DNA from 3 places in the Paenibacillus segetis genome. Region 2 is predicted to be linked to each of the others. Evidence: a T-box and tRNA genes for the amino acid it is inferred to sense, from the RefSeq annotation. Region 2 holds a T-box; the other regions hold tRNA genes.
What was found. A T-box is a leader RNA that pairs with one kind of tRNA and senses whether it is charged. The one in region 2 lies ahead of argS (arginine--tRNA ligase), so its partner is inferred to be a tRNA-Arg.
Positions count from the first base shown of each region.

Region 1: it encodes a tRNA-Arg, which carries the amino acid that the T-box ahead of argS (arginine--tRNA ligase) is inferred to sense. The anticodon was not compared.
Region 3: it encodes a tRNA-Arg, which carries the amino acid that the T-box ahead of argS (arginine--tRNA ligase) is inferred to sense. The anticodon was not compared.

Region 1 covers NZ_BMFT01000004.1:67,510-70,797, forward strand. Annotated here, with positions in the region: gene ade (adenine deaminase) at 1-466, opposite strand, end outside; gene clpP (ATP-dependent Clp endopeptidase proteolytic subunit ClpP) at 600-1,199, opposite strand; tRNA gene IEW05_RS21275 (tRNA-Arg) at 1,424-1,498, opposite strand; gene IEW05_RS21280 (sugar-binding transcriptional regulator) at 2,045-3,109, shown strand; gene gap (type I glyceraldehyde-3-phosphate dehydrogenase) at 3,211-3,288, shown strand, end outside.
Region 2 covers NZ_BMFT01000001.1:2,154,109-2,157,396, reverse strand. Annotated here, with positions in the region: gene IEW05_RS10025 (extracellular solute-binding protein) at 1-1,568, shown strand, start outside; T-box leader at 1,657-1,884, shown strand; gene argS (arginine--tRNA ligase) at 1,934-3,288, shown strand, end outside.
Region 3 covers NZ_BMFT01000003.1:47,867-51,154, reverse strand. Annotated here, with positions in the region: gene nikC (nickel transporter permease) at 1-189, shown strand, start outside; gene IEW05_RS19460 (HEAT repeat domain-containing protein) at 356-1,099, shown strand; tRNA gene IEW05_RS19455 (tRNA-Arg) at 1,361-1,434, opposite strand; gene IEW05_RS19450 (hypothetical protein) at 1,684-2,559, shown strand; gene tig (trigger factor) at 2,748-3,288, shown strand, end outside.

The DNA of each region.
Region 1 (3,288 bases), on a different contig from region 2:
CGTCTGTGGCAGGGACACAAGAAGGGAAAGTTGTGTATACCTTAAGAGGGAGTCCGCGTCCTTCCTCGTGCATCCATTTAACACCTTCGGTCCCAAATACGTTAGCGATCTCGTGCGGATCCATGAATATTGCAGTTGTACCTTTAGCTAGCGCGGCTTTGGCGAATTCAGTAACGGTAAGCATCGTGCTCTCAACATGCATATGGGCGTCCATAAGGCCTGGGGCAATAAAGCGCCCAGATGCATCAATAACAGTAGTATTATCTCCGATCGTATGAGAGGCATCTCCGACGAATGCAATTCTTCCTTGGGCTACTGCTACGTCGATGTGGCTCAACAGTTCACCTGAGTATACGTTAACCAATGTTCCGTTCTTAATGACGAGTTCAGCTTTACTTTTTCCTATAGCTACATCAGCTAATACGTTACTGACGTCATATAATGGTTTTCTTTGCTGTGCATTCATAATTTATAAAGGGCCTCCTGTAAATAATATTTAATAAAGGTTAACGTATATATCGTATTAATTCAACAAAAGGCTGTCATCCAAGCAGATATTTCACCTGCTTGGATGACAGCCTTTATGTGGTTAAGATCCCTTATACTCCTTGTGGAGGAGTGATCTTCTCAATAACTTTGTCTACTAGTCCGTACTCTTTTGCTTCTGCTGCACTCATGAAGTAGTCGCGGTCGGTATCCTTCTCGATCCGTTCCAACGGCTGTCCTGTACGCTCTGCCAAGATATGATTCAGCTTGTCGCGCATCTTCAAGATGCGGCGTGCACGAATTTCAATATCTGTCGCTTGTCCTTCGGCTCCGCCGAGTGGTTGGTGAATCATAATTTCACTATTCGGCAGCGCATAACGCTTGCCTGGTGCACCTGCATTTAGCAAGAAAGCTCCCATTGAAGCGGCGAGCCCCACGCAAATTGTGGATACATCAGATTTAATGAACTGCATGGTGTCGTAGATAGCCATACCGGCTGTAATCGAGCCACCAGGGCTGTTGATATAGAGACTGATATCTTTGCCCGGATCTTCCGCATCCAGGAATAGCATTTGAGCAATAATGGAGTTAGCGACTACGTCATTGACCTGGGAGCCGAGGAATATGATTCGGTCTTTAAGCAGTCTGGAATAGATGTCGTAGGCGCGCTCCCCGCGGTTACTTTGTTCGACGACCATTGGAATATAACTCACCGATAAAACCTCCTTAAATTTGGATGAGGCATCGCAGGCCCATTTGTTCAAATGGGAGAATCGCCTGTTGCTCTCCATATCGTATTGAATTAGTCACATCAATCTCATAATAGACGAAATCGATTGATATTATCCTCATCATAAACAAATTCAAACAGAAAGTCAAAGATAGTCAAACTAAGGGTAATAAAAATCCCCTAAACGGGGATGTAGTTTAAATAATATGGCGCGCCCGCGAGGAATCGGACCTCGATCTCAGGCTTCGGAGGCCTGCGTCATATCCATTGGACCACGGGCGCAAATGAAGAGTAGCAAAAATGATTATATGATATTGACATGTAAATTGCAAGCGTTAGTTATAGGTTAGAGCTTATACAAAAACAGGGAAAGGTTAAGAATGACGAGATGAAATTGTAGTACGAGTGTTTTTAATATATTTATAGAAGAAATTTTTTTACTCTCAGATCGCATTCATAATAATAGTAATGATTCAATTGCTGTCTTTTTGTTTAATGTGGGTGAATAACCCAGGAAGGTCATGGAAGCTGGAAGAAAAGGATATTTTAAACTTTTAGATTATAGGCAAAGAGTGCCTTAAACATAGTGAAATAGAAATAAAAAAATGAAGTGTTGAGGGGAAGACAGGGCAGATATAGCAGCCCCTAACTGCAATAACTTTATCTAGATGTATAAGAGGTAAGCAGAATGTGAATTATACGAACGTCAGACTTGCAACAGAGAGAAAAATTGGTTAGAATGTAAGTGGGACTTAAAAAGTTTACCCGGGACATTTAAGGGCCATAAAGAGAAGCAGAGAGAAGACGAAGCTTGCAGGAGTTGAAGGCATGCGTAATATTTTAGAAATGCAACAGCAGCTTCTTCCTGATCTCATGGAAATTCTCAAGAAAAGGTACACCATACTTCACCAGATCATGTTATCTGACGTAATTGGCCGTAGAACTTTGGCAACCTCACTGAACATGACGGAACGTGTGTTACGTGCTGAAACGGATCTCCTGAAGGCTCAAGGCCTGATTGAAATTGAGAATATAGGCATGAGAATCAGCGATTCGGGCAGGACACTGCTGGAGAAACTGGAACCGGTAGTGAAGGATATTTTTGGCCTGGCTAATTTGGAAGAGAAGATTCGTAAGGCCTATGGCCTGCAGAAAGTAGTAGTTATTGCAGGTGATTGTGAGACTTCGCCACTTATCAAGCGTGAGCTTGGGCGGGCAGGAGCGAAGGCGCTATTACGAGTGATGCAAGATGGTGACGTTGTTGCCGTTACTGGCGGTTCAACAATGGCAGAGGTCGCAGAACAATTAACACCTTCGGCTAATGCAGTGCTGAAACAAAGCTGGTTCGTACCGGCAAGAGGCGGACTCGGCGAAAGTCTTGAGATTCAGGCCAACACGATTGCTTCCGGAATGGCAAAGAGACTTGGGGCAGGCTATAGTCTGCTACATGTACCCGATTTGTTAGGGAAGGAAGCCTATCAGTCGCTTGTGCACGATCCAAATATCCATGATATTGTGGGCATGATCCGTAAAGCTAGAATCGTAGTTCACGGTATCGGAGACGCCATGGAAATGGCACGACGTCGTAAGATGGAGTTGCCGATGGTTGAGGATTTGCAGAAGGATGGCGCTTTGGCGGAATCATTTGGCTACTATTTTGACGAAGAAGGCGTTGTGGTTCACAAAATGCTGACCCTGGGACTCCGGTTGGAAGACATCATGAAGACTGACATCGTTATTGGAATCGCAGGCGGCAAGAGTAAAGCGAAGGCGATTCATGCCGTACTGAAGTTCGGTCATGAAGGCATTCTTGTCACTGATGAAGCAGCAGCGATGGAAATCGTCAGTGAACTGGAGAACAAGAACAGACAGCAAGAGCACAATGCAATGTGATATTTTTTGATACAATTATTGTTTACTACCGTTTACTCACGGCGGGCTATTCGGTCTGTCTTGAATAATAAAAAAAATGAACATTTGGGAGGAACTATTCAATGAGTATTAAAGTTGGTATTAACGGTTTCGGACGTATTGGACGACTTGCTTTCCGTCGTATTCAAAACGTGGAAGGT
Region 2 (3,288 bases):
GAATTAGTATGAAGGAAGACCCCGCTTATGGAGTATATGATAACCAAGTTGTAGTAAGGATTGGGTTCAAAATCCCCGATTCTAAGTTAATGACTGGCGATACGAATGATAATAATCCTATCACACGGTATCTTGAAGATATCACGAATATTAAAGTGATCCATGCTTGGGAAGCTAAAGGCGACGAGGCCTATGTGCAGAAAGTGGATCTCGCCATTGAGAGTGAGGATCTACCCGATGCGATGGTTGTCACTCGTAATCAGCTTATGGAATTGATTGATCAAGGAAAGATAGAGGATTTAACTGCTACCTTTGAACAATATGGTTCAGACCTGATCAAAGATATGTATGATTCTACGCAGGGAGTTGCATTAGCTGAAGCAACAAGAAGAGGTAAGCTGTTCGGATTACCCAATGTGGCGCTTAATTCGGATTCTCCAACACTACTCTGGATCCGTCAAGACTGGCTGGATAAACTTAATTTACAAGCTCCTAAGAGCCTTGATGATGTTGAAGAAATCGCTAAAGCGTTCATCGATCGTGATCCAGATGGCAATGGGAAAAGGGATACGGTAGGTCTTACGGGGTATAAAGGTGTTGTCTACGGCACCAAACCACAGATGAATGGATATGATGCCATATTTAATTCATACCATGCATTTCCTAAGAATTGGATCAAGGATAAAGATGGAAATGTTATATACGGCTCAATTGCTCCCGAGAATAAAGATGCCTTGTCCAAGTTAGCAGATTGGTATAAAAGAGGACTTATTGATAAGCAATTTGCTCTGTATAAAGAAACTTGGGATCCAATTCTGGATGGTCAGGCGGGGATGTTCTTTGGTCCATGGTGGGCACCTTATTGGCCATTAGTCGAAGCTGTATCTGCGGATACGAAATCAGAATGGCGAGCTTTTGCGGCCCCACTGGATGTGGATCAGAAGTTCGTCACACATATGGCATCGGTTACCGACCGTTATTTGGTTGTACGCAAAGGGTATGAGCATCCGGAAGCAGTGATTAAACTATTAAATGCCTTCACACGTCTAGAGCGAAGGTTGGACCCTAATGAGGATGTTGCTAAATTGGATGATTTTGCGGCCCAATTAGGGATTCAAACCCGACATTACTATCCATTTGATTTATTAATTGACTATTCTGATGCTATAGAGAAACGTTACTCCATAATACAACAGGCCCTTCATGGAAAAGTGGATCCTGAAACTTTAGATGCCGAAACGAAGCAAATCTATCAGCAATGGATGACTGAGAAAGAACAGCCTAAGAAAAATATGGAGGGCTGGAAAGTAGCCAATGCTTATGAATATGGTGCGGGTGTTCTTGCTTCTACACCGATGGAACAGGTACGTAGTGTGTTTTTTGGTACAACCTTGTCCATGAAAGACAATTGGGCAAAGCTAGAGAAGCTGGAGAATGAAACATTTCTGAATATCATCGTTGGGGACTTACCGATCAGTGCATTTGATGATTTCGTAGTAGATTGGAAAAGGCTTGGGGGGGATAAGATCACATCGGAAGTGACTCGAATGGTCGAGAGCGGCAAATGATTCTTGACATCGACTCTGATATTCGGTATAAATTTAAAAAGTATAAACTATGATCTACATACAATCTGCATTTGAATATGAATAATGAAGAACATTAATGAAAGGGACAGTAACTCATTACCTTCTAGTCACAGCGAGCCGGGTAGGTGGAAGCCGGTGCAGAAATGATGAGTGAAGCGGACCCTGGAAATGATTTGCCGAACCCCTTTTTCAGTAGGTAAATCCGGTCATAGACCGTTATCAAAGTAGAGTGGTTAAATGATGAATTTAACACTTAGAGTGGTACCACGGGAAGCTAGAAGCTCTCGTCTCTTATTTAGAGGCGAGAGCTTTTTTGTATAACAAAATATAGGAAGGGTGGAACTATGCAACACTATAAAAAACTTATTGCCGACGAAGTTTCTGCTTTGATTGAGGACATCTCAACAGAAGACATGATGTTAATGCTAGAATATCCTGCAAAATCTGAAATGGGAGATATTTCACTACCCTGTTTCAGTTTAAGTAAATTACTTCGTAAGGCACCCGTCCAGATTGCTGAACAATTAAAGGAACAAATCAATATCACAGCGGTTGAACGAATGGAGTCCGTCTCAGGATATTTAAATTTTTACATCAATCAAGAGCAATTCGCCAAAACCGTTATATCCGATATTTTAAACAAAGGAGAGCGGTATGGTTCTCGTGATATCGGCCAAGGACGAACCATTGTTATTGATTATTCTTCACCTAATATTGCGAAGCCTTTCCATGTAGGACATTTGAGATCAACAGTAATAGGTAATGCGCTGTATCAAATCTATTCATTTCTTGGATACAAATGTGTAGGTGTGAATCATCTCGGAGACTGGGGAACTCAGTTTGGTAAATTAATCGTTGCATATCAACGTTGGGGCAATGCGGAGGATATTGAACGTGACGCCATAGACGAGTTATTTAGGTTATATGTTAAATTCCATCAGGAAGTGGAGAAAGATTCGGCATTAGATGATGAAGCTCGTGCTTGGTTCGTAAAGATGGAGCAGGGAGATTCAGAAGCTTTACATCTATGGAATTGGTTTATTGATATTAGTATGAAGGAATTTCAGAAAATTTATGATCTATTGGATGTTCGATTTGACAGTTATGCGGGTGAAAGCTTCTATAACGATAAAATGGACCCCGTAATTCAACAGCTTAAAGAGCAAAATTTGTTGGAAGAGGACCAGGGTGCTTGGTTAGTTCGTTTGGATTCATTCAATATGGCACCTGCTTTGATGCTCAAGAAAGATGGTAGTTCGTTATATCATACGCGTGATGTGACAGCCGCAATTTATAGACAAGAAACGTATCACTTTGACAAAGCTATTTATGTGACGGATTATTCGCAGAACTTGCACTTCCAGCAGTGGTTCAAGATCATTGAATTGATGGACTACCCGTGGGCAAAGGATTTAGTCCATGTACCGTTTGGTCGTGTCAGTTTGGAAGGTAGCGGTTTCTCTACTCGTAAAGGAAATGTCATCAAGCTGGAGGATTTGCTGCAGCAGGCGATTCTTAAAATAAAGGAGATTATTGAAGCGAAGAACCCGAATTTAGACAATAAAGAAGAAATCGCGAAGCAGGTGGGCGTTGGCGCCGTAATCTTTAATGATCTAAGTGGTAACCGGATCAAGGATATCGTGTTCTCCTGGGAAGAAGCACTTAGCTTTGAAGGGGAAACAGGACCATATGTTCAATA
Region 3 (3,288 bases), on a different contig from region 2:
TTCCTTGGACTGGGTGCCCAGCCACCTGCGCCAGAGTGGGGAAAAATGCTCTCGGACTCCCGTCAATTCATCCAAACTGCGCCGTGGACTGTTATTTTCCCAGGGGTATCGATCATGTTAACCGTACTAGCTTTTAACCTTATGGGTGATGGTCTACGTGATGCTATGGATCCACGAATGAAAAGTTAATTAGTTGTAATTGAATACCAAAAGAGCTATCCTCACAGCAAATATTCCTTTGCTGAAGGGGTGGCTTTTTTGTTTGTAGTAATTTTTCCAGTTTTAATACGTGTGATGGATTAGATATTGCTTGGATAGATTTTGGTTCAAAATGTAAAAGAAGGAGGTGTAAGTTATGAGCCAAATGGAAGAATATAAAAAGGATTTACTATCCTTAGTTGAGTGGGAGCCCTATTTAATGCTTCATTCGGGTCTACCGGGCCCCCGTGCGAACCTAACCTTGCTCTACACCGTGGTTAAAATGGGCAATAAGGAGCATTTTCAAAGGTTCTTGAATTTTCAACAAGGGAACATGAGTGGAGATTCACCAAATGACTTTATTGTGATGTGTGGAGTTGTCGGTTTAGGTAAGTTGTTAGCCCAGGGTCAAGCAGAGGTTCTGGTTCATTTGAAACAGTATGCTGCAGACTCTCGTTGGAGAATCAGAGAGAGTGTTGCGATGGCATTACAAATTTATGGTGAGCATCATATGGATCAGCTTCTATCTGAGATGATGTTGTGGAGCAGTGATGGGTTGCTTGTACAAAGAGCAGTGGCAGCGGCACTGTGTGAGCCAAAGCTGTTGAAAGATAAGGGGCACGCGGAGCAATTATTTGTTATATTAAATCGACTGACCTCATCTTTATTAGTAGAGGAGAATAGAAATCAAGAGGGTTCTCTAGTTTTGAAAAAGGCACTTGGTTACTGTTGGTCGGTAGCTATAGCTGCATACCCTACAGAAGGAAAAGTTGAATTTGAGCAGTGGATAAATTATGACAACAAGGATATTCGCTGGATGTTAAAGGAAAATCTATCTAAGAACAGATTACATAAGCTAGATATGGAATGGGTGGAGTGGTGTAAGGATAAGATGGCGTAAAATGACGAGTCTCCTATGTTTATTTCAAAAGATGAATTTAGCTGTATAAAATACAACTAACGTACCATCGGGTAACCGCGTACGCTGGGGTACTCAGGTACTCATCCCCTGGAACGTCAAACGTCCCAGTCGGGGTACTCTCCCTTCGGTCGAGACTGCGATGTAACTGCTAACGAGGTTCATGCTCCGACGAACCCCGAATTGGGGTTCTCATCCCCTGGAACGTCAAAAAGAGCCCACAAAGTGGACTCTTTTTTATTACGTCCCAGGAGGGATTCGAACCCCCGACCGACGGCTTAGAAGGCCGTTGCTCTATCCAGCTGAGCTACTGAGACATATGCAGAAATAAAAAATTCAAGCAAAAAATACTTTATCATATCTATCTGGAATAAGCAAGGGTAAATTTTCTTTTTGCATTGGTTGCTTATGTAATGGAAGCTCCTGGATGGGCGAATATGTTGGAGTAGGCGTGAATTTTCATCTGGGTAGGTGTCTATGCTATAATCTACAATTGAAATTACAGTCGAAAAAAGGGAGGTGTCCTTATCAGCAGCATTCAATCGGAAGACAAAGATAATGTCGTCTTGTTTCCCAAAACACTGGATTATTACCAGATTGAGCTTACACGGATGTTGGAAACGGAAAGATACGGAGAGGCCATTGAATTGCTCCAATTCTTATTGCATTGCCAGGGCCAGGACCCTAAGCACTACGAAGAATGGCAGGCATTACTGGAATGGCTGATGAGCGCTTTCCCAAAGTCTCTGCATACAGATGAACAAGAGCTTGCGGAAGAAGAGGAAGGCGAGGAACAGTTAGCTAGAAGACATGTGGAGGCTAAAATTGCCGAGGATAAAAACTATCCTAAAAAGTTGCTGCAGGCAGTCATGGAGAGGCCCATGTCAGAGAAAAGCTTTCTAGCGCTGGAGCAACTTGCCTTTGTGGATTTGTCGGAAATTGATGATGCCCTTCATATATGGTTGAATCGTAGTGATTTGCACCCACTGTTACAGTATCGCGTCCTACAAATATTGAACCGTAGAGGTTCCCAGGGTTTGATTAAATTTCAGCGCGGAGGCGAAGAAGTTGAAATCGAACTGGACCAGGTGCCATTGAAGCCCACAGATTTTCCATCACAGATACAAGATGTATTGGAGAGGATTGAGCAACATACAGGAATTCATAATCCGACTTTATTTTATTTTGCTCAAGAGTTATGGTACCAATTTATAATGGGTGTGTACGGTACGATGAATTATCGTTCGATGCTTAGTGAGGAAGATTCCATATTGGATGTATGGGCCGCAGCTCTGCATACGATTGTTGCGGAAACTCTTCAGGATGATCAGAGTGATGAGGAAATACGCAATTTGTACGGGATTACGGACAGTTTGCGACTACGGTACGAACAGGCTTACCGCTCCATGAAACAATTTATTTCGATTGGGATCAAGTCCTGATTTTGAGAAGAATCACTTAATCTGGTAGTTCTAGTGCTTGCTCTTGTAAAATGATGTATTGTTGATTATAATATAATGGTTATTCTGATCGTGTTATAAGGACAGCTATACTGAAACCTTGATAGCTGCTTTATCGCGATTCGGTTTCAGTATTTCAGTATAGTGAAATTTGGAGGGGAAGGCATAAAATGAAAGCAACTTGGGAAAAAATAGAAAAGAACCTTGGCGTTCTTGAGGTCGAAGTGGAAGCGGAACGCGTTTCCGTTGCACTGGATAAAGCGTTTCAAAAAGTAGCAAAGAAAGCAAACGTACCTGGATTCCGTAAAGGTAAAGTACCACGGCCAATTTTTGAAGCTCGCTACGGCGTTGAAAGCTTGTATCAAGATGCGATCGATATTTTGCTTCCTGAAGTTTATTCTGAAGCTATTGATCAAACGGAAATCTTTCCAGTTGATCGTCCAGAAGTAGACGTTGAACAGTTTGCTAAAGGCGAAACTTTCAAGTTCAAAGCAAAAGTAACTGTAAAACCTGAAGTTACACTTGGCGACTACAAAGGTATCGAAGTACCAGCACAAGCTGTAGAAGTTACCGAAGAAGAATTGAGCCAAGAGCTTGAGCGCTTGCAACAACGTCATGCTGAACTCGTTGTTATCGACGAAGAAGCATCCCAAAATGGCGATACTGTAGTAATCGACTTTGATGGTTCTGTTGACGGTGTTCCTTTTGAAG